Regions from separate parts of the Serinibacter salmoneus genome, predicted to be linked through region 2. Evidence: riboswitches for the same ligand, from Rfam matches in the RefSeq annotation. Region 2 holds a riboswitch; the other holds the start of a gene.
The links. A riboswitch is a leader RNA that binds a small molecule or an ion and turns the genes downstream of it on or off. The one in region 2 is predicted to bind S-adenosylmethionine.
Positions count from the first base shown of each region.

Region 1: another riboswitch for S-adenosylmethionine. It lies ahead of ATL40_RS08330 (LLM class flavin-dependent oxidoreductase); the one in region 2 lies ahead of ATL40_RS01575 (rhodanese-like domain-containing protein).

Region 1 is NZ_PDJD01000001.1:1,846,534-1,858,126, reverse strand. Features, by position in the region: gene ATL40_RS08340 (hypothetical protein) at 1-411, opposite strand, end outside; gene ATL40_RS08335 (flavin reductase family protein) at 564-1,115, opposite strand; SAM riboswitch class IV at 1,261-1,372, shown strand; gene ATL40_RS08330 (LLM class flavin-dependent oxidoreductase) at 1,706-2,686, shown strand; gene ATL40_RS08325 (glutamate-5-semialdehyde dehydrogenase) at 2,754-4,097, shown strand; gene ATL40_RS15000 (hypothetical protein) at 4,605-4,757, shown strand; gene nadD (nicotinate-nucleotide adenylyltransferase) at 4,760-5,383, shown strand; gene ATL40_RS08315 (hypothetical protein) at 5,376-6,467, shown strand; gene rsfS (ribosome silencing factor) at 6,490-6,882, shown strand; gene ATL40_RS08305 (histidine phosphatase family protein) at 6,882-7,496, shown strand; tRNA gene ATL40_RS08300 (tRNA-Ala) at 7,648-7,720, shown strand; gene ATL40_RS08295 (helix-turn-helix transcriptional regulator) at 8,287-10,734, opposite strand; gene ATL40_RS14710 (YajG family lipoprotein) at 11,400-11,593, shown strand, end outside.
Region 2 is NZ_PDJD01000001.1:401,535-413,127, forward strand. Features, by position in the region: gene ATL40_RS01560 (HNH endonuclease) at 1-610, opposite strand, end outside; gene lpdA (dihydrolipoyl dehydrogenase) at 761-2,155, opposite strand; gene ATL40_RS01570 (DUF4342 domain-containing protein) at 2,236-2,598, opposite strand; SAM riboswitch class I at 2,824-2,917, shown strand; gene ATL40_RS01575 (rhodanese-like domain-containing protein) at 2,922-3,335, shown strand; gene ATL40_RS01580 (O-succinylhomoserine sulfhydrylase) at 3,332-4,561, shown strand; gene ATL40_RS01585 (beta-galactosidase) at 4,730-6,784, opposite strand; gene ATL40_RS01590 (ThuA domain-containing protein) at 6,829-7,494, opposite strand; gene ATL40_RS01595 (3-ketoacyl-ACP reductase) at 7,725-8,564, shown strand; gene ATL40_RS01600 (FAD-binding protein) at 8,631-10,832, shown strand; gene ATL40_RS01605 (hypothetical protein) at 10,902-11,468, shown strand; gene ATL40_RS01610 (SGNH/GDSL hydrolase family protein) at 11,465-11,593, shown strand, end outside.

The sequences.
Region 1 (11,593 bases), 1.4 Mb from region 2:
CTGCTCGACGTAGAGGGAGATCTCGCGCGCGATGATGTTCCTCGCTTCGCCCGTGTAGTACGACATCACCTCGTCGATCCCGGATTGCTCGCTGAATCCCTCCTGGGCGGCGTCGTTGTAGGCCGCGAGCCCAGCGAGGTAGGCAGCTTCGGCCTCCTCGATGAGGGCCTGCTCCTCCTCGGTCCATTCGGAGCTGGGGGACTCCGTGGGCGTGGGGGAGTCCGTCTCAGTGGGCTCCTGGGTGGTGGGCTCGGCGGTCGTCGGTTCCGCGCTGGTGGCCGTGGTGGTCTCGGGTGCCGTGGTCTCGACGGCGTCGTCCCCGCCGGAGCAGGCGCCGAGCAGCCCCACGGCCAGCCCGGCTGCGGTCAGGCGGACAGTCCATCCGCGCGGTCGAATCGTGCCAAGCGTCATCGCGTCCCCCTCGATAGCCGGTGGTCGTCAGGCTAGGGGGAATCCGCGTGGTGTGGGGGAACGGGCATCACGCCCTGTGGACAACGGCCCCGAGAGCCGCACTGAACACCGGCCCCGAAGGCCGCACGCCCGCACGCCCGCACGCCTGCGCGCTACGGCGCGATCTGACTCGCGGCGTCCGCTCGGTGATAGGTCCGGTCCACGTACACCAGGCGGGCCGGTGCGCCCGGGTCGGCTGCGCCGTCGTCAACCAGGTCGGTGACCCGGCCCACCACCAACAGCGAGGACCCGGCGGTCACCCGCTCCGTGAGCTCGATCCGGGCCCAGGAGTCGACGTCGGCGAGGCGCGGCTCGCCGGTGGGGAGGTAGGCCACGTGCTGGTCGGCGAACCGGTCGATCCCGGAGGTCGCGAACCGCACCGACAACTCGGCCTGGTCCTGGGCGAGGAAGGAGACCACGGCGCTGGACGCCGTCGCGAGCGCGCCATAGGAGGAGGAAGCCTGGGCGATGGAGAAGGCCAGGTAGGCCGGTTCGGCGGACACCGAGATCACCGAGGTGGCGGTGAATCCGACGGGGCCGTCGGGGCCCTCCAGCGTCACGATCGCCACCCCGGCCGGGTGGCGGCGGAAGAGGTCCTTGAACGCGGTGGCGTCCACGGCCTCGGCGGGGCGCTGCCGCGTGCTGCAGGGGGCTGACGGGCTCATGCATCGAAACTACGACCGTCACAGGTCCACGTGCAGGGGTTCGTGAGGCGTTCCACATGATGGACGAGAGGGTGGAACACGCGGTGCGCGTCACACGCGCAGAGAGTTGACACGACAACTCAATCCGCCCTAGCGTGAGCGTCACGGTCTTGAGTGCCAGCACACAGCCCCGGCTAGCTGGCCGGCAACCCTCCTCTGCGGCGGGGTGCCCCGGGTGACGACCAGGCGCTGGCTACCTGCCAGTGCAAGCGCTCACCCCGCCACGGCGGGGAACCCCGAAGGAACTGGACACGATGGCAACGCGAGTGCAGACCCCAACCCTGCGACACTCCACCACGTCCTCGATGTGTGGCATGCCGATGGCATGCCTGTGTATGCGCTGACGGCGGTGCGGTTCAGCGACTAGGCCCACGGGCTCCTCGCACCTGCTGGCCAGACCAGCCCCCACCGTCGTCGTACCCACACAACCCCGGCACGCCGCCGCGCACCTCAGGCGCACCCCGATGCGCCCCGCGCCCAAATGGCGCGAGCGAGCGCGCGTGCCCCCACACATCGCCCCTGCCCCGCGCAGGAGAACCAGGACCACTCTCATGTCTGCAACCACCAGCACCCGCTTCACTCTCGGCCTCGACCTCACCACCCTTGGCGCGAAGGCCAGCGTGCAGCGGCGCGCCACCGCCCGCACCGGCGAGAAGGTCTCCCTGACCGACGTCGCCGAGTACCTCGACCTGGCCCGCGAGGCCGGGGTCGAGCTCGTCACCGTGGGGGAGTCCTTCCGCCTGGAGGACACCTCCCGTCAGGACGCCTGGCTCGACCCGGCCGTGCTCGCCTCCCGCCTCGGCGCCGAGGGCCACCTCACCGACGGCCCCGCGATCGCCCCCGCCCTGCCCGCCGGGTTCATCGACCCGGTCCGCCTGGCTCGCGCCGTGGCCGGCATCCACGCCCGCACCGGCGGCAACGGCGGCTGGCAGGTGCCGATCAGCACCACCGCCGGCGGAGTGCACGAGGAGATCCGCCGCGTCTGGGCCGCGAACAGGGACGCCAACACCGGCGGGCGCCGCCCGCTGCTGGTGACCGCCCCGACCGACCGCGCCACCGCCGTGGTCGCCGGCCGCCACTCCGACGTGGTGCGCCTGCGCGTCAGCACCATCGCGGAGGCCCGCGAGTGGCGCACCGCCATCCGCACCGCCGCCACCCAGGCCGGCCGCAACCCCGATGACGTGCGCGTGGTCGTCGACGCCATCACCGTGATCGGGGACGACGCCGCCTCCGCCCTCTTCCGCGCCGACCTGCTGCGCGACCTGGGCGCCCAGGCCGACACCCTCACGATCGCCGGCACCGCCCGCGGCGTGGCCGAGGAACTGCAGGCCTGGTATGCCTCCGGGGCGGTCGACGGCGTGGTGATCCTCCCCGGTTCCGTGCCCACCGATGTGGTCGCCCTGGCCACCCAATTGGCCCCCGAGCTGCGTTCCCTCGGGGTGTTGGAGGGCGACGGCGTGGCCGAGGACCTGCTGCCGGCCTCCGCCGGTCTGGACGCGGCCCTGGACGCCGCGCTGGCCGACTGGAAGTGATAGCGGCGGCGATGGGACGGGTGAGACGCCGCGCCCGCCGCGGGGCGCGGCGTCCTACCCTGTGAGCATGTCCACGCAGCACACCTCCCAGGCCGAGTACACCGCCGCCGCAGCCACGGCCGACAGCCCGCCGCAGGCGAGCGAGTCGGAGGTGCGCGAGGGTGTGCACGCGATCGCCCGCCAGGCCAAGGTCGCCGCCCGGGCCCTCGCCGCCGCCACCGGCGAGCAGAAGAACGCCGCGCTGCTCGCGATCGCCGACGCCCTCGTGGCCCACGCCCCGCAGATCCTCACCGCCAACGCGCAGGACGTGGAGCGTGAGAGCGCCGCCGGTATGAGCGCGGGCCTGGTGGACCGGCTGCGCCTGGACGAGGCCCGCATCGCCGGAATCGCCGACGCGCTGCGCGAGGTCGCGGCCCTGGCGGACCCCGTCGGTGAGGTGGTGCGTGGCCAGAGCCTGCCCAACGGCCTGCGGGTGCGCCAGACCCGGGTGCCGCTCGGCGTGGTCGGCGTGATCTACGAGGCCCGCCCCAACGTGACCGTGGACGTGGCGGGCCTGGCGCTGAAGTCGGGCAACGCCGTCGTGCTGCGGGGTGGGAGCGCCGCCGCCCGCTCCAACGAGGCGATCATCGCGGTGCTGCGCGAGGCGCTCGCCGCCCAGGGCCTGCCCGCCGACCTGGTGACCTCCGTGGACGCCTACGGCCGGCCCGGGGGAGTGGAACTCATGCGCGCCCGCGGCCTGGTGGACGTGGTGGTGCCGCGCGGCGGAGCCAGCCTCATCCAGACCGTGGTGGAGCAGTCCACGGTGCCGGTCATCGAGACCGGCGTGGGCAACTGCCACCTGTACGTGGACGCCGGCGCGGACGTGGCGCAGGCCGTTGCGATCCTCATGAACGGCAAGACCCAGCGCGTGGGCGTCTGCAACGCCCTGGAGACCCTGCTGGTGCACCGGGACGCGGCCGCGGAGTTCCTCCCGGCGGCGCTCGCCGCCCTGGCCGGCGCGGACGTCACGCTGCACACGGACGACGTCGCCGCCTCCTACGCCCCCGAGGGCGCCCGGGTGGTGCCCGCCACTGCGGAGGACTGGGCCACGGAGTACCTCAGCCTGGACATCGCGGTGCGCGTGGTCGGGGACATGGAGGCCGCGCTGGAGCACATCCGCACCTACTCCTCCGGGCACACCGAGGTGATCTGCACCCCGAGCATCGCCGCGGCCCGGCGGTTCACGCAGGGCGTGGACTCCGCCGCCGTGATGGTGAATGCCTCCAGCCGCTTCACCGACGGCGGGCAGCTGGGCCTGGGTGCCGAGCTGGGGATCTCCACGCAGAAGCTGCACGCCCGCGGCCCGATGGGCCTGGCGGAGCTCACGACCACCACGTGGGTGGTCGAGGGCGACGGTCACATCCGGCCCTGAACCCGGCGCCGTCGGCTTCGCGCACGACGGTTGGGCTTCGCGCGCGGCGGTTCTGCGATCGTCCCGGCGTCACCGCACCGCTGTGACCTGGGTAGATGCGCCGGCCCCGCCAACGGCGCCGCGCGTATCCGCCGCCCGCGAAGGCGACCCGCCGTGCGCGAAGCGCGGCTCGGCACGGCGCGCAGCCGGCCGCCCCCGCCGCACGCAAGAGGCCCCGCCACCGCGATGCGGTGACGGGGCCTCGGGGAGGCTCACTCCGGCGCTAGTTCGCCTCAACCCGCCGCCGCCGACCCGGGGGCCTGCGGCGGAGTTCCTTGCGCCTGGATCAATCATCCGCGCTCGGGAGGGCTCCGAACCGGGTACAAGGTCCCCCTGCGCCAGCCCCTGTGCCACCCCCTGCGTCGACCCCTGAGACCCCCGGCGACACCGGGCGGCGCCCGGGTTGCGGTTCATGGGAGGATTGGTGCGGCACGGGGAGGTCTCGAGGCCGATGGGAAGGATGACCGAATGACCAGCACGCTCGTTCTGCTCGCCGAGGTTGCGCACGAGGAGTCCACGCGGCCCAACCCGTGGCTCTACGGCGGCATCACGCTCGCGGTCCTCCTGCTGCTCCTGCTCGCGACGTATGCCTTCCGCAGCGTCGGGACGCGTCGACGCTGACAGTGCCCAGCCAGCGCGACCCCGGGTCGCGACGTGTCGGCGTGATGGGTGGCACGTTCGACCCCATCCACCACGGCCACCTCGTGGCGGCCAGTGAGGTCGCCGCGCAGTTCGCGCTCGACGAGGTCGTCTTCGTCCCCACCGGGTTGCAGCCGTTCAAGGCGGATCGTCGCGTCACCCCGGCGGAGCACCGATATCTCATGACGGTGGTCGCCACCGCCTCCAACCCGACCTTCACCGTCTCCCGGGTGGACATCGACCGCACCGGCACTACCTACACGATCGACACGCTGCGCGATCTGCGCGCCGAACGTCCCCACGATGAGTTGTTCTTCATCACCGGGGCGGACGCGCTGAGCCAGATCCTGTCCTGGAAGGACGCCGCGGAGCTGTTCTCCCTGGCGCACTTCGTGGGAGTCACCCGCCCCGGGCACGATCTCAGCCCCGAGGGCCTGCCCGCCGCGAAGGTCTCCTTCCTGGAGATCCCGGCGTTGGCGATATCGTCGACCGATTGCCGCGAACGAGTGGGGCGCGGGCGCCCGGTCTGGTACCTGGTGCCCGACGGCGTGGTGCAGTACATCCAGAAGTATCAGTTGTACCGGGGGAGTGGAGAGGCTGATGAGTGAGGAGAAGTCGGAGCGTCCGTTGACGCGCCGCGAGTTGCGCGAGCAGCGCCAGCTCGCTGAGCGTGCCGAGGCCGCCGCGCAGGCCACGGCCGCGAATCTGACCCCGGTCCGGGACGACGACGCAGCCACCTCGGGCGGCGACGCCGCCCCCGTGAGCGGTGGCGCCGCGGACCGCTCGGGGCAGCCGGGCGCACCCGCCGCAGCCCCGGAGCAGGGCGCGCAGGAGTCGGCGCAGCCGCAGCAGCCCCAGTCGCCGGGCGCCGCCTGGTTGCAGGCCGGTGGGCATCCCCCCACCCGGCGTTCGCGCCGTCAGCAGACCCAGACGGCGATCCCGGCGGCCACGGCGGGGGAGCACATCGCCGACACCAGTTCCTCCCCGAGCGTGCCGCCCGATGCTGCGGTGAGCCGCGAGACGCCGTCGCCCGGCCCGTCACGCCCGCCGAGCCGCCGCTCGATGCGTGACATGCCCGCGCCGGCCACGCCCTCGCGGGGCGAGCGGATGCCGGCCCCGGGCCCACGGGAGGCGGATGACCAGGGTGAGGCTGCGCCGTCGACCCCCTCGGTGGTACCGCCGGCGCGCGCGCAGGGCGTGCGGCGCCTGGAGTCCACCGGGGAACTCTCCGCGGTGCGCTCCACGCGCGCCCGGGAGGACTCCCGGGTGGAGATCACCGGGCCGATCGACTGGTCCAGTTCCATGATCCCCGCGGTCACCGAGGACACTCCGGCCCCGGACGGCGCGGGTGCGCCGGCTTCCTCGAGCACGCCGACCACCCCGACCGCCCCGACGACCCCGACCGAGCGGCCCCGCCGCGTCTCGGTGCTGGGCAACGGTGGCGCCACACCCTCCTGGGGCGGTGTGAACGGCAGCGCGGGGGCGGCTGTGCCCCGCCGCCCGCCGGAGGTGTCGGGGGCGCTGTCGCGTCCGCCGCTCAAGCCTGATGAACTCGCGCGCGAGGCCGCAGCGAGCCTGGAGGCCGAGGGCTTCACCCCGCGGCCGCGCTGGGTGGTGCCGTTGGCGATCGTCGGGCTGATCGTGCTCGGCGTGGCGCTGGGCACCGGCGCCTACTTCCTGTTCTTCGAGTGACCCCCTACCGACTGGAGTGTTCGTGACCGCATCGCCCAAGGCCGTGGAGCTTGCCGGGGTGGCCGCCCTGGCCGCCGCGGAGAAGAAGGCCGAGGAGATCATCGCCCTGGACGTCTCGGAACGCCTCGTGCTGACCGACGCGTTCGTGCTGGCCTCCGGCTCCACCGAACGGCAGGTCTCCGCGATCGTGGACGGCGTGGAGGAGGCCCTGCACGGCGCCGGCGTGAAGGCGGTGCGCAAGGAGGGGCAGTCGCAGGCCCGCTGGGTGCTACTGGACTACGGCGAGATCATCGTGCACGTGCAGCACGCCGAGGACCGCGTGTTCTACGCCCTGGAGCGACTGTGGGGCGACTGCCCGCAGATCGAGCTGCCCGACCTGGGCGAGGAGCCCGACGGCGAAGCCTCCCCGGCGTAGTGGTCGCCTCCCGGGTGGTGCTGTGGCGCCACGGCCAGACGGACTACAACGCCTCCTTCCGCCTGCAGGGCCAGGTGGACATCCCGCTGAACGCGACCGGGCGCGCGCAGGCCGAACGTGCCGCGCACCGGGTGGCGGAGTTCAACCCGAGCGTGATCGTGGCCTCGGACCTGGTGCGTGCCGCGGACACCGCGTGGGCGGCGGCGCACCTGCTGGACATGGACGTGGCGACCGACGCGCGGCTGCGGGAGCGCCACTTCGGCGTGTGGGAGGGCCTGCACGCCGACGAGATCGCCGAGGGCTGGCCCGAGGCTGCGGCCGCGTGGAAGCGCGGGGAGCACCCCGAGGGGATCGGCGCGGAGCGTCGCGCGGAGGTCGGCCAGCGGTTCGCCGCCGGCGTGGAGGCGCATGCGGGGTTGATGCCCGACGGCTCCACGCTGCTCGTGGCCGCGCATGGCGCCTGCATTGCCGTGGGGATCACCACGCTGCTCGGCCTCGATGCGGACGACTGGGCCGGGATCCGCGGACTCGGGAACTGCCACTGGTCGATCCTGGAGTCCTCCCCGCGCGAGCCGCGCTGGCGGCTCGATGCGCACAACGTCGGGGTCGCGTGAGGGGCACGTGCGGCAGGGGTTCGTTGACGGCCTCGGGCGGGGCTGCTGGCGGCCCGGAGGGCCCAGGATCGTTGCAATCCCGCCGGTTTGTGTCTGGGCCGCGGGTCACGTAAGATAGTCCAGGCCTGCGGGGGAGACAACCGGCAGACACGGGGCTATGGCGCAGTTGGTAGCGCGCTTCCATGGCATGGAAGAGGTCAGGGGTTCGAATCCCCTTAGCTCCACAGTGCGATGTCTCAGGACATTGTGAACGGCTGAACCACCTGTGATGGTGGTTCAGCCGTTTCTTCGTTGGTAGCCCTTGGTGGGGTCCGAGGGTGTAGGCCGCGAGGGTTGGCCGGTTGGTGTGGTGACGCTGGCTTCGTGGTTGTGGACCAGGACGGTCGCTTTTGCGTGGGCGCGGCCGATGCCGACGACCGCCCTGCGTGAGATGGCGACTCGATCTCTTGGGCTTCCACCAGGACGCTGGGGCCGGGCGGGCAGCGTCGTAGACCTCCTAGAACTCCGTCGGTGGCTGGTGATCGAGGTAGCTGTTCAGGCATGCGGTGTTTCCTGTGAAACTAGGACAGGAGTGCGGGTTCGACATCGTTTTTGCTGCTTCAGGGCCCCTTCTCGGGGGGATCAGCGCGGCTTGTCGGTGAGGTGCTCTTCCCCGGCGCGCAGCGGCCGCCAGCTTGGTCGCTCCTGATCATCAGGGCGCTCGCCTCACCCGCAAGCCGCGACACCAGAGTCCTCGCTCTACACCGGATCGGCGAATAGCCGCAATGTGCGACCCGCGACACGTCTCGGCCTAAGCGCGGAAAAGATCACGAAGCTCGGCTCGGCTGCTGACACCCAACTTCCGAAAGGCTGCGTTCAGTTGGTTTGTGACGGTGTTGACCGAGACGTCGTTAATCTCGGCGATCTCCTTCGAGGAGTATCTATCGGCGGCGAGCCGTGCAACCCGATGTTCGCGTTCTGTAAGCAATGTGGAGCGATCAGGCTGTGCGTTCCATAATGCCATCGTCGGCATCGCTACACGCATCTCGTCAGCGGCAAGGAGGTGCCTTCTTGCTGCCATCGCAGAAACCTTCCGCCGTTCATCGACCGCTGACAACCACAGACGTGTATCGGCTGCCGTGGTGACGAGCCCCAGTTCGGACGCATCCGCGGCAACCTGCGCCAATCTCTCGAAGTCGCTGTTTGCAACGGCATCGGCGTGGCTCGTGAAAAGCTGCAGTAGTCCGCCGCCCGCGATCGTGGATGCGGATCGAAGCAGCGCGGCGCTTTCGAATGGTCGGCGACCCATCCGCGCAACGCAGTGCGCGATCATGCCCCCAAAGTAGGTGTGCTGTGTTGACATGAGCCAGTTGGCTGTGTCGAGTAACAGGTCAGCGCTTTGGTCAGCACGGCGTTCTGCGTTAGCCTGCCATGCTTCAACCCAACTTCGTAGCATCACCACTTTCGGGTCACTTGCTGCAGCATCAGGAATGCTGTCAAGCCCTTTGCGCGCTTCGATGCTTCGCCCCGTGGCAAGAGCCGCTGCCGCAGTGAGGGCACGAGCGGCAGGGAGGAGGCCGGTGCCGTCCCGCCACGCAAGATGGGAAGCAGCGCTTTGGCCGATATTGTACGCGCGCTCAGCGTCCGCTGAAAAGAACTCGAGGAATCCGAGTGCATATTCCCAGGCACCCAACGATTCTGGATTGCTGTCTTGCGCTGACGTAATTGCTTGCCTCAAGCGCCTTCGGGTAGCGAGAACGTCCCCACTGTAGGACAACGCCATTATTTCAGTGAGTTCTATCAATGTATCGCCACCAGGAACGAGCGCAAGGAACTCATCGGGGACCTGCCGCAGTCGAGGCAGCAGTGTGGTCGTTTGCTGCAAGGGACCAGAAACTACTCCTGAGACTCCAGCCGTGATCAGGCTCATCGCCCCTTCGTGGCCACGGCTCTCTCGCTGTGTGGTGATCGTATCGTGTGCCTGTCCCGCGACAGCAGCCCAACGTACGCTCGCACCTTGCAAGTGCGCAATGCTCGCCTCGTCGTGTACTGAGGCGAGCGCGTCTTGAACGGTCTGTAGTGCAGTTTTCGCATCTGAATGGCGGATGCCGACATGCTGCGCGTAGGCGAGAGCCACCGATGTCTTCTCAGCATCGGTGTGCGCAATTCGCTTTGCCCTATCAAAATGCGAGTCGGCGGTACTTGTGCGGTCGAGCAGTGACGCTGCTAGGCCGCCGGTAATCAGAGCAGGCAAATGATCTGGTTCGTGCTCCAAGACTGCGGTGGCTGCGCGAAGCGCGAGAGGTGCATCGAACGATCCGAGGGCATATTCGGCCAGCGCCATCATGGAGTGTGGCGCAAAATCACACCCGTGATCCAAAGCCAAGAGAGTTGCTTGGCGCTGCGCATGCGGGCGCGTTTCTGCGGCCGGCCCGCTGAGTACGCGTATCGCACGGTGCACGACCTCGTGTCGCAATGCGGAAGAGGCGTGAGAGATGAGGTAGTGAGCATCCAGCGGTCGCGATAGTCTCAACCAGCCGCAATCAGTGCTCTCAATGAGGTCAGCATGCGCCAAGGCGTTTCGGTCATCGGTGCTTATCGCGGCAGAAGGGCATTCCCCTGTCAACGCGATGAGTGTGGCGGCCTCAATCGTTGTCGTCGGTAGGTGGCTGAAGCGCTCCGCGACAAGTCCGGTCAGCCGTTGGCTCGGTGCAGGAGGTCCGTTGATCTCCCAACCGTGGGGAGTCTCGATGAGGCCGCCGTTGTCCAGTGTTCCCCGTATGATCTCGCGGAGGTGCAGTGGGTTTGTCCCGGCTGCCGCGAGGATCTCGACCTCGGCGCGGGGTGTCGGGATTCCGCCGATGAGGCTGGAGATCAGCAGACGCGCCTCGGCTTCCGACAGTGCGGAGAGTTCTAATTCGGTGAGATACCCGCTATCATAGAGATCGTGAATGTCCTGCGGCGCGCTGTCAAGGTCACGTACAGTGAGAACGGCGGGTATCTGCGTGCTGGAAATGAGCTGTGTAACGACGTAGAGAGAGGCGCCGTCAAGCAGATCCACGTTGTCGACCAAGAGGACGGTTTCAGAACGCCGTCGTGAGAAAGTATCGACGACGACGGCCGGAGACTCCAGTGCAGCGGGTGACAGATCTCTGACACCCGCGAAGGCTCCCAACGGCACTGATGCACCTGCAGCGGAGCCAACAATGAGAGGCGCTCTTGCTCCAGCTTCGAGCAACTGCGCACGCGTCAGCCGCATAGTGTGAGACTTACCACTACCGTCCGGGCCCGTGAGTAATTTTGCTCGACCATGAGTCAGGGTCTCTTCAACAAGAAACCTCACCGTGCCCTGGCGTGGGGCGTCTCCACTCACGTTCGGCGTGTCCTCTCCGCACTTTCAAGGGACTGCCCTGCACCGCAACCCTCGCGTGTAGTCAACTTCTCACTATGGCTCCCGCCCCGGGACAAGCCTAGCGTTCGCAACGCTCGCTAGGTCCGTGCCGTCCACGAGAGAGAGACATGCCCACGCACTGCACTGCTCGAAGGCCTCCGCTCCCGCCCTCCCTGCGAACGCCGTCCGAGATGGCACTCGTGGTACGCGGAGGCGGCACGCCGGCGTATGCGGGCGAGGCGGTACTCGACGGTGTGACCGATGTGTACGTCAACGCCGCAGATCGGTCACAGGGCGCCTCGGCGGTGGCCAGCGACAAGGGAGCGAACAGTGGGCATCCTGAGCTGGCTCTTGCGCTCGGAGATGCCTCCGCCGAGTTCGCTGCTGGTTGTCGCAGACGCCTCAGAGCATATGAGCAGTGCTTTCGCCCAGCGCAAATGAGACGAGAGAGCGGCCATCGCGTGGATACGCGGTTCGGGTTGTGTTGCGCGGCCTTATGAACACCATCACCACCAGTTGCCCAAGGAGAGATCATGAAGACTGTTTCTAGAGGTTTTGCATCACTTGCGATCGCTACCCTCATGCTGAGCGGATGTTCCTCTAGTTCCCACGCACCGGACCTGGCGGAGAATAGTCCCGATGAGTCAACTGTCAGCGAAGAGGATTCGCACGAAGATTCGACGGCTGGCGAGGTAGCCGATGGCGAACGTGCATCCATCATGGGTAC
Region 2 (11,593 bases):
ACTGGTCGGGGCTGCGCTCGAGCCACAGGGGAAGCTCGCGTGTGAGCACGTCACCGAGCGCGCCGTCGTCCAACTCGTCTTGGCCCAGGAGGCTGAGTTCGCCGCCACCTTCAAGGCCGAGGAAGTCCGGTAGGGCGTCATAGCCGATGCCGACGCGGCGTGCGGCGAGGAGAAGTCGTCGATACAGCACCGTCATCAACTGAGCGTCGCCGGTCAGGACGAGGCCGACGGAGAGGTCGAACTTTGCTCCACGCGGTCGACTCCCGTCGAGATTGTTCATCTTGGCGATGATGCTGCTCACAGGCCGGCGGAAGAGCGCAGCCAGTTCGGGAGCTGGCGAGCCCGCGCGATGCATGGTGGAACTCCCGAGGCGCGAATACTCCACCACGTGCATGGCAGCGGCACACAGGAGAGTCTCGACCGGCACGAAGGGCGCCCCTCGCTTGCCATCGGTTCGTGGCGCCCGGGCGGTGATCTCGCGCCACTGACGTTCGGCGGATGCGGTGGTGATCTCGAGGTACTCCGAGAGAGTCATGGCGCTCCGCGAGGCATGCGACGCCGTGCGCAGACCCGTGGTTGTGCCGCCATCTTGCTGATCGTAGTGCGCCACACGATGTCCCGTCATGCCGCCCGGACGGCTCTCGCTGAGGGCGGTCCACCGGGCGTCGGATGCACGAAGACCCGGCGTGTCCCACGGGACACGCCGGGTCTTTGCGGACCTCGGCGCGGGTGTACCGCCCTCAGCGAGGGAGCACTGGCCTCAGAAGTTGATCATGTGCCCCGCGATGCCGTGCATGGCCTCCTTGACGGCCTCGCCCAGGGTCGGGTGGGCGAAGACGACGCGGGAGACCTCGTCGGCGGTGAGGTCCCAGGTCTGCGCGGTGTTGATCGCCGGGAGCAGCTCGGTGACGTCCGGGCCGATCATGTGGGCGCCGAGGATCTCGTGGTGCTCGGCGTCCGCGACGATCTTCACGAACCCGACGCTGTCGCCCAGGCCCATCGCCTTGCCGTTCGCGGAGAACGGGAACGTGGCGGTCTTGATCTCGTGGCCGGCGTCCTTGGCCTGCTGCTCCGAGAGGCCCATCGAGCCGATCTGCGGGTGGCAGTAGGTGGCGCGCGGGATGAAGCGGTAGTCGATCGACATGGTCTCGGCGCCTGCGAGGGTCTCTGCGGCGACGATGCCCTGCGCCTCGGCGACATGGGCGAGCATCATCTTGGCGGTCACGTCACCGATCGCGTACACGTTCGGGACGTTGGTGCGCATGAAGTCGTCGATCTCGATGGCGCCGCGCTCGGTGAGGGCCACGCCGGTCTTCTCCAGGCCGTAGCCCTGCGTGCGCGGGGCGAACCCAATCGCGGAGAGCAGCTTGTCGGCCTCCAGCACGCGGCTCTCACCCTTGGAGGAGACGGTGACCTTCACGCCCGACCCGGTGTCCTCCACCGACTCCACCTTGGTGGACAGCAGCACGTTCACGCCCAGCTTCTTGTAGTGCTTCAGCAGTTCCTTGGAGACGTCCGCGTCCTCCGTGGGGACCATGCGGTCCAGGAACTCCACGATCGTGACGTCCACGCCGAAGTTCTTCATGACGTAGGCGAACTCCACGCCGATCGCGCCGGAGCCGGCGATGATGATCGAGTTCGGCAGTTCGTCGTCGAGGATCTGCTCCTCATAGGTGACCACGTTCTTGCTGACCTCGACGCCCGGCAGCATCCGCGTGACCGATCCGGTCGCGATGATGAGGTTGTCGAAAGTGAGTTGCTCGGTGGCCCCGTCGTTGAGGGCCACGTCCATCGAGGTCGCCGAGGTCAGGGTGCCCCAACCGTCGACTTCCTTGATCTTGTTCTTCTTCATCAGGAAGTGGACGCCCTTGACGATGCCGGCCGAGACCTGACGGCTGCGCTTGTGCGTGGGGCCGTAGGACATGGTGGCATCACCCTCGATGCCGTACTTGGCCTTGTCGTGAGTGAGCGTGTGGGCGAGCTCGGCATTCTTCAGCAGGGCCTTGGAGGGGATGCAGCCCACGTTGAGGCAGACACCACCCCAGTACTTCTTCTCGACCACTGCCACGGACTTGCCGAGCTGGGCGGCGCGGATGGCGGCGACGTAGCCACCAGGGCCAGCACCGAGGACGACGACATCAAAGTGGGAAGCCATGGCTCCAGCCTAGGCCCGTCGGGGCAGCAGTGCGGGCCCGGTGAGAGTGGTTCGTCTCACGCGGGCCCGCAGGGCGTGTCTCAGATGGAGGCGTCGTGCGCGTCAGCGACGGGCGCGGGCTCCTCCGTCTCGCTCTCCACGCGGGGTTCGCCGCGCACCACCGTGATGGACACGGAGGTGACCAGCGCCGTGACGACGCCGATCGCAACGACCCACGGCGCGAGCAACGCACCCACGCCGACCACCGCAACGCCCGCGTTCAGCGGGATCTCCAGCAGGGTCTTGCCGGAGGAGGTGTGCAGGATGATCCGGCGCACGTTCCCCGCCGCGACGATCTCCTTGATCTTGTTCAGGGCATTCTTCCCGGAGACCGTGAACTCCTCGGTGGTCGTCTTCTCGGAGGCGTTCTGGGTGTCGGTCTCGGGGGTGGGGTTCTCGGTCATGGTCTCCTCCTGCTGTGGTGGCTCGTGAGCGGGCGACGGCGTCGCCGGCGATGTCTCCAGGATGCTCGCCATTCCTGGTGGTTGGCCATCAGGGACGCCCCTGATTCCTCCCCGAGTTCGCGCCCGGATCGCCGGCACGGGGCCCGCGGGTCGAAGGGGGAACGCCCTGCGAGATCGGGAAGTTCCCGCTCGGGCGGCCTCCCCGGCGCGCGATACGATCCGGTGACACCATCCAGAGCGGCCGAGAGACCTGGCTCGACGACGCCGCAGCAACCCCCCACGATGCGGGTGTGGGTGCTCACGCCGGGACCGATGGAGGAGCGATGAGCGCGTACGAGGCCGACCTCACACCCGCGGAGGCGTGGGAGCTGCTGGAGAACCACGAGGACGCCGTGCTGGTGGATGTGCGCACCCCGGGGGAGTGGAGCGAGGTCGGCATCCCCGATCTGAGCGCACTCGGGCGCCGCGTGGTGCTCGCCCCGATCCAGACCGCGATGGGGTGGAACTCGGACTTCCTCGGCCTGCTGCAGCAGGCCGGGATCTCGCCGGAGGGCGACCGCCCCGTGCTGTTCGTGTGCCGGTCCGGCGGGCGCAGTGCCGCGGCGGCGCAGGTCGCCACCCAGGCCGGCCTCACGCCGTCGTACAACGTGACCGAGGGCTACGAGGGGCACAGCAGTGCGGCCGCCGGCTGGCACGGCAGTGGCCTGCCCACCACCGCGTGGGAGGGGCAGGCGTGACCGATCCGCGGCCCCGAGTCGACCTGCCGGAGGGGCTGCGTCCCGCCACGCTCGCGGTCCGGGGCGGGCAGCAGCGCACGGGTTTCGAGGAGACCGCCGAGCCGCTGTTCCTCACCCAGGGGTACGTCTACCCCCGGGCGGCGGATGCGGAGGCGGCCTTCCTCGGGGAGCTCGACCGGTTCACCTACACCCGCTACGCCAACCCCACCACGTCGGCCTTCGAGGAGCGGCTGCGCCTGATCGAGGGGGCGGAGGCGTGCTTCGCGACCGCGACCGGGATGGCGGCGGTGTTCGCCTCGATGGCGTGCCTGGCCAGGGCCGGTTCGCGGATCGTGGCGGGCCGGGCGATGTTCGGCTCCACCCTCCTGGTGCTGGACGAACTGTTCACCGGCTGGGGCATCGAGACCCAGTACGTGGACGCGCACGACGTGGAACAGTGGCGCGCGGCGCTCGCCCGCCCCGCCGATGTGGTGTTCGTGGAGACGCCGTCCAACCCGATGATGGACATCGTGGACCTGCCCGCGGTCAGCGCCCTCGCCCACGCGGCAGGGGCCACGGTGATCGTGGACAACGTGTTCGCGACCCCGGCGCTGCAGCGCCCGCTCGCGCTGGGGGCGGACGTGGTCGTCTACTCCGCCACCAAGCACATCGACGGCCAGGGGCGCGTGATGGGCGGTGCGGTGCTCGGCCGGGAGGACTACATCAACGGCCCGCTGCAGACCTTCCTGCGCAACACCGGCCCGACCATGAGCCCGTTCAACGCCTGGACCCTGCTCAAGGGCCTGGAGACGATGGACCTGCGCGTGGCCCGGCAGTGCGAGAGCGCCCTGCAGGTCGCGCGTTGGCTGGAGGAGCAGGGCGAGGTGACGCAGGTGCGCTACCCCTACCTGCCCTCGCACCCGCAGCATGCGCTCGCGACGGCGCAGCAGTCGGCTGGCGGCACCGTGGTCACCTTCACCCTGGCCGGGCCGGGCGATCCCGCCGGCGGCAAGGCGCGCTCGTTCGCCTTCCTGGACGCGCTGCGGCTGATCGACATCTCCAACAACCTGGGGGACGCGAAGTCGCTGGTGACCCACCCGGCCACGACCACGCACTGGAAGTCCGGGTTCGAGGGTCGGCAGCGGATGGGGATCGCCGAGACCACGATCCGGCTCTCGGTGGGGCTGGAGGACCCCCGCGACCTCATCGACGACCTCGCGCAGGCGCTGCCGTTGGGATGGGAGTAGCCCCGATCCGGCTTCGCGCACGGCGGATCGGCTTCGCGCATGGCGGCTGCGTGGCGGGCAGGCCCAGTGCGCAGGTCCGTGACCTGCGGTGATGCCGGCGCCGCGGCGGCCCGGCCTCGCGTATCCGCCGTGCGCGAAGCCGGTCCGCCGTGCGCGAGGCGGTGCCGGTCAGGCCTCGCGCACCACCGCGATCTCGCCGCCGGCCACCGTGAGCGATCCGGTCGCCTCGATGCCCGAGACCAGGTCCGTCCCGCTCGCCGCCACGACCGCCTCCTCGGCGCCGTGGTTCAGCACGAACAGCCACGACCCGGCCTCCCCGACCCGGCGGGTCACCTCGACCGAGGGCGGGAGCTCGCCGACCACCGGTGCCACGCCCGAGTCGGCGACCAGCTCACCGGCCAGGGCCAGCAGCGCGTCGTCGTCCAGGCGTGTCGCCAGGTACCAGGCGGAGCCCGCTCCGGCCGCCCGCCGGGTCAGCGCCGGCACCCCGTCCAGATCGCCACCGGCGAAGGTCCGCAGCACCTCGGTGCCCTCGGCCGCGGCCACCTTCTCCGACCACACCGACCCGGTGCTGCCGTCCGAGAGGGTGACGGTCTCCTGCGGCTGCAGGGCCCACCACTCCTGGGTGCGCACGCCCAGCAGGTCCCGGAACGCGCCGGGGTAGCCGCCCAGGAACACGTGGTCGTGCTCGTCCGCGATCCCGGAGAAGTACGTGATCAGCACCGTCGCCCCGCGCTCGGCCGCGGCCGCCACGTTCGCCGCCGCCTCGTCGCTGGTCAGGTACACCTCCGGCAGCACGATGAGGTCGTAGCCGGACAGGTCGTCGCTCGCGCGCACCACATCCGCCGTCACCCCGTGTCGCGCGAGCGCATGGTGGAACCGCACGGCCTGGCGGCGCGGGTGCACCGAGTCGCTGGGGTGGGAGTCCAGGCGCGCGGCCCAGGTGGAGTCGAAGTCGTAGACCACCGCGGCGCGCGCGGCCACGCGCGAGCCGCGCACCTCGTCGATGTCCCGCAGCAGCGCGCCCAGCCGCACGGTGCCACGCCAGACGTCGGAGTCCGTGCCGGCGTGCGGCACCATCGCGGGGTGGTACTTCTCGGCGCCGGCGCGGGACTGGCGCCACTGGAAGAACAGCAGCCCGTCGGCGCCGTGCGCGAGGTGGGCCAGGGAGTGGCGGTGGGACTGCGCCGTGGTGCGCGTGCGGTTGTGCCCCTGCCAGTTCACCGCGGAGGTGGAGTGCTCCATGAGCAGCCACGGCGCCCCGCCAGCGAGCGAGCGCACGTGGGAGGCGGAGAAGGCCAGCTCGCGCTCCGGGTGCGGGTCCTGGGCGAAGATGTAGTGGTCGTTGGAGACCAGGTCGATGCTCGCCCCGTGCTCGCGGCCCGCCCGGTCCATCCAGCGCGCGTAGTCCATCGGGCCGGCGTCCATCATCACCATGAAGTTGGTGGTGCATGGCACGTGCGGGGTCACCTCCGCGAGCACGGCGCGCAGCGCGGTGTAGTAGTCGAAGAGTTCGTCGGAGGAGTAGCGCGCGAAGTCCAGCTGCTGACCCGGGTTGGGGAACGTGGGCGCGCTGCGCGGCGGGAGGATCTCCTCGAAGGAGTCATAGCGCTGGGACCAGAAGGCCGTGCCCCAGGCGTCGTTCAGCGCCTCGATCGTGCCGTAACGCCCCTGCAGCCAGCGCCGGAAGGCCACCGCGGCGTCGTCTGAGTACTCGTGCGGCACGTGGCAGCCGATCTCGTTGTCGATGTGCCACATCGCCAGGGCCGGGTGGTTCGCGTAGCGTTCGGCGATCCGCCGGGTCATGGCCACGGCATAGCGCCGGTAGCTGGGGGAGGAGATCCGGTAGTGCTGGCGACCGCCAGGCCACAGGACGGTGCCGTCGGCCTTCTGCGGGAGGATCTCGGGGTGCTTGCGGGTCAGCCACGGCGGCGGGCTGGCGGTGGCGGTGGCCAGGTCGGCGCGGATCCCGGCCTGGTGCAGGCGGTCCATGGTGGCGTCCAGCCACGCCCAGTCGAACTCGCCCTCACGCGGCTCGATCTGCGCCCAGGAGAAGATCGCGATGGAGACCATCGTGACCCCCGCCTCCTGCATGAGGGCGATGTCCTGCGCGCGCGTGGCCTCGTCCCACTGTTCGGGGTTGTAGTCGCCGCCGTAGCCGAGGGCATCGAGCCCGAGGGGCCAGGCGGGGGGAGTTATGGTGACGTCATCATTGGTGGTGATGCGGCCAGTCTAGGCGCCCAGCGGCGCGCCGCAAGGGGTGGCCGTTACGGGGCCAGCAGCCAGGCCACTTCGCGCCGCAGCAGCTCGGCGCGGTCCGGGGCGTCGTAGCTCGGCCCGTAGTGGCCGAGGCTGTCGTAGACCGCCCGGCCGCGTCGGTCCTCGCGCGCCCAACCTGACAGGTGGGTGATGCCCTCCTCGACGTGGGTGAGCAGGGCGGTCCCGCCCGGGGCGACCTCCAGGGCGCTGTAGCGCTCGTCGTCGTGGCTCGTGATCGTCTCCAGTCCCGCGACGATCGGGTGGTGCCCGATCGCGTGCCAGGTGGCCTCCCCCCGCTCGGGGTGGAAGGAGAGCCCGGGCACCCAGCGGCCGCCCAGTGCCGCGCGGTAGGCGGGCAGGTCGGTGAAGGTGTTCGCGCCGGCGTGCACGCCGAGCAGCGGAACGCCGCCGGCCAGGAGCGCCTCCAGCCTCGCGTAGGCGTCCGCCCACGCGGGATCGGGGCCGTCGACGGCGTTGCCCCCTCCCGCGTCCACCACCAGGAGGTGCAGCTCGCCCAGGCCCGCCACGGCGGTCGGCGTGGTCGGCACCACCTCGGCGCTCAGGCCCATCTCGCGCAGGATCGCGGCGATCCGCGCGGAGGTCTCGGGGAATGGGTGCCAGGGGTCGCTGTAGCGGCCGGTTCCGGACAGGACCACGGCGTGGGGCTGGGTCATCGAGGGGCCTCCGGTTCGCGAGGGGCCACGGCGGCGACTTGCCCGGTGGGGCGAGGCGAGGGGCCGTGGTGGCGGGGTGAGCGGAGCGGTGGCTCCGTGGGTCGTGGATGGCGAGCGGTGGGTCGTGAGCGGCGAGTGGGCGGGCGCCCGGGCGGTGGGGCATGGACATTGTCCCGTCGCCCGTGCTTGGATAGCGCTTACCGTACCGCCTCGAGCACCTGGAGTCACCGATGACAGCCGAGACCACCGCCACCTCGCGGGGCACCGCACCCAGCCAACGTCCGGTTGCCCTGGTCACCGGCGGCAACCGCGGCATCGGTCTCGGCGTCTCGCGCCGCCTGGTGGCGGAGGGCTACAACGTCTCGATCCTCGCCACCCGCGAGGAGCCCACCGACGTGCTCGAGGGGCTGTGTGATCTTGCCGGTGACCCCACCGCGGTGCGCTACGTGCGCGGGAGCGTGGCCGAGCAGGAGGACCACCAGCGGTACGTGGCGGACGCGGTGGCGGCCTGGGGTCGGCTGGACCTCCTGGTGAACAATGCGGGTGTCGCGCCCAGCGTGCGCGCGGACATCCTCGACGCCGAACCGGAGAGCTTCGACCGCGTGATCGGGATCAACCTGCGCGGCCCGTACTTCCTCACCCAGGCATTCGCCAACCGGGTGATCGCGTTGCGCGGTGACCTCGAGGCGCTGCCGGAGCCCCCGACCCGGCCCGTCGCCACGATCATCAACGTCTCCTCCACCTCGGCCGTGACCGCGAGCATCAACCGCGGCGAGTACTGCCTGTCCAAGGCGGGCGTGGCCATGGCCACCAAGCTCTTCGCGGTGCGCCTGGCACCCGAGGGCATCGTGGTCTACGAGGTGCGCCCCGGAATCGTCGTCACCGACATGACCGCGGGCGTGACGGAGAAGTACGACAAGTTCTTCGCCGACGGGAACGCGCCCATCGCCCGGTGGGGGGTGCCCTCGGACGTGGGCGGCGCCGTCGCGGTCCTCGCCTCGGGGCAGATGCCGTACTCCACCGGGGACATCATCAACATCGACGGCGGGATGCACATCCCCACCCTCTAGGCCCCCATCCAGACGCCTGCGGCGGGCAGTGCCGCCCGCCGCAGGCCCCGAACCGCAGGAGTCACCGTGGCCACCACCAGCGCCGAGTACCTCGAGCCCATCGACCACGCCCCCGCCGGCGAGACCCTCGCCGCCGCGGCACCCGAGACCATGACCATCGGCGGTCGGGCCGTGCCCGTGCTCACCGTGAACACCCTGGTGGTCGGCACCGGATCGGCCGGGTACTGCGCCGCCGACCGTCTGCACGACTTCGGGCAGGAGGACGTGCTGGTCATCGCCGACAAGATCGGCGCCGGGGCCAGCCGCAACGCGGGCAGCGACAAGCAGACCTACTACAAGCTCACCCTCTCCGGCGGCGACGACGACTCCGTGCGAGAGATGGCCGATACCCTTTTCTCCGGCGGCGGGATGGACGGCGACAACGCCCTGGCGGAAGCCGCCCTCTCCGCCCGCGCCTTCCTGCACCTGGTGGACCTCGGCGTGCCGTTCCCGCAGAACCGGTTCGGGGAGTACATCGGCTACAAGACCGACCACGACCCGCGCCGCCGGGCCACCTCGGTGGGGCCCTACACGAGCCGCTCCATGGTGGCGCAACTGGAGAAGAAGGTCGCCCGCGACGGCACCCGGATCCTCGGGGAGTGCCGCGTGGTGGACCTCATCACCCGCGAGGGCGAGCAGGGGCGGGAGGTGGCGGGTGTGCTCGTCTACCGCACGGACACCCCCTGGAGCCGCGAATGGGCCGACGGCGCTGCTCACGAGAGCGCGCAGTCGCCGTTCCTGCTGATCCGCTGCACCAACGTCGTCTACGCCACCGGCGGGCCCGCGGGGATGTACGCCACCCGGGTCTTCCCCAACGGCCAGTGGGGCGCCAGCGGCGCCGCCTACCGCGCCGGGGTGCACGGCAAGGGGCTGACGGAATGGCAGTTCGGGCTCGCGTCGATCAAGCCGCGATGGAACGTCTCGGGCACGTACATGCAGGTGCTGCCCCGGTTCGTCTCCACCGACGCCGACGGTGGCGACGAGCGGGAGTTCCTCACCGAGGGCATTCCCGACTACGGGCGGCTGCTCAGCATGGTGTTCCTCAAGGGCTACCAGTGGCCGTTCGACATCCGCAAGGCCTACGACGGCTCCAGCCTCATCGACCTGCTGGTCTACCGCGAGACGGTGCTGCGCGGGCGCCGAGTGTTCCTGGACTTCCGCAGCAACCCGCTGCAGCCCGAACTCGACCCCTCCCAACTCTCCCCGGAGGCACACGACTACCTCGAGAAGGCCGGCGTGCTGTTCGGCACCCCGATCCAGCGCCTGCGCACGATGAATGAGCCCGCGTACCAGTTCTACCTCGACAAGAACCCCTACGTGGACCTCGAGACGGACATGCTCGAGGTGGACGTGTGCGCTCAACACAACAACGGCGGCCTCGTAGTGGACTCCTGGTGGCAGTCCAACGTGGCCGGCTTCTTCCCGGTGGGCGAGGCCGGAGGCTCCCACGGCGTCTACCGCCCTGGTGGGTCCGCCCTGAACTCCGGGCAGACGGGTGCCACCCGCGCCGCCCAGTTCATCGCCGCCCAGCGCACCGCAGACCCGGCCGAGGCGGAGGAGTTCGCCGCGCTCGCCGGGCCCGTGGTGAGCGACGCCGTCGACCTCATGCTCGGGGCCGCGCAGCGGGTGGCCGACGGCGAGGCGGACAACACCGGCGAACTCCTCGCCCGGGTGCAGGCGCTGATGAGCGAGAAGGCAGGTCCGGTGCGCTCCCGGGAGTCGATCGACGAGGCGCTCGCTGAGGTGCACGACCTGCTGGCCCGCTACCGCGAGGAGATCGCGGCGGACGCCGGCAGCCGCCGCTCGGTGAACCGCACCTATCTGGTGCGCGACATCCTCACCAGCGCCTACGTCTACCTCTCCGCGATGAAGGACTACGTGGCCCACGGCGGCCGCTCCCGTGGCTCGGTCCTGTACACCGACCCGAGCGGGGACCTACCCGTCAACGGGTACGGCGAGCGGGCGAGCGAGCCCGTGCCCGGACTCCCGGAACTGTTCCGGTTCGCGCTGGACGACGGGGCCCTGGACGCCGACATCCAGGAGTCCGCGCTGCGTTCCCCCGGCGAGGCGGCCCTGGGAGAGGGCTGGGAGCCGATCGTGGCGCGCGCCCAGGACGACCCCGCGGGGGAACCGGCCTTCCGGTGGCGTCCACGCCGGGAGATCCCGCAGGACGACGACTTCTTCGAGAACGTCTGGCGGGACTTCCGCGAGCACGGGAACGTCTACTGATCGGGCCGACGGCGCCGCCCTGTGGATCTCGGCGTGGCAAGGCGGGTGCCGGTGGGTGAGAATCGAGGTATGGCTACCCCCCTCGTGGTCCGGTCCACGCAGGCCGTGGTGAACGGACTGAGCATGGTCGTGTACTACGGCTGCCCCGATGTGGTGCACACCCGCCGTGGCCGCACGCTCGTGCGCGCCGCGGCCACCGCTGCCGCAGCAATCGCCGTGATCCCTGACCTGCGCGACGGCGCCGCGGAGTTGCGCGAGGCGTCCGGCGAGTTGCGGCAGGCCCGTGAGGCGCTGCGCGAGCTCCCGCTGCCTGCACGCCTCGGTCTGGTGGCGACGGGCGCCGGCTTCTCCGCGCTCGCCGTGCTCGGATCGGTGCGCTTCGAGAAGTGGGCGTTCCGCACCGGTGAGGCCCGGCGCCTGGCGGGTGAGCCGCTCGCTCACACCCGGACGGGCCTGGTGATGGGCGCGCTCGCCTTGGTCACCTCGTTGATCCCGCCGCCCCAGGCCGGTGGCGGCGGCGGAGGCGGCGGAGGCGGCGACGACGATCCCGAGGTCCCCGATCCCCCGCCCGACCCCGAGGAACTCGACATCGTGATCCCGGACGACGCGCGCGAGTTGACCGCGGTCCACGCGTGATCACCCTCCCGGGCTCGCCCGTGCAGCTGCACGGCGCCGCGTGGCTGGAGGAGACCCCCGAGGGGCTGCTCCCGCACCGGCTCCCGGCCTGGGCCCGCGCCCAGTTCCCCGACGACCTCGTGGCG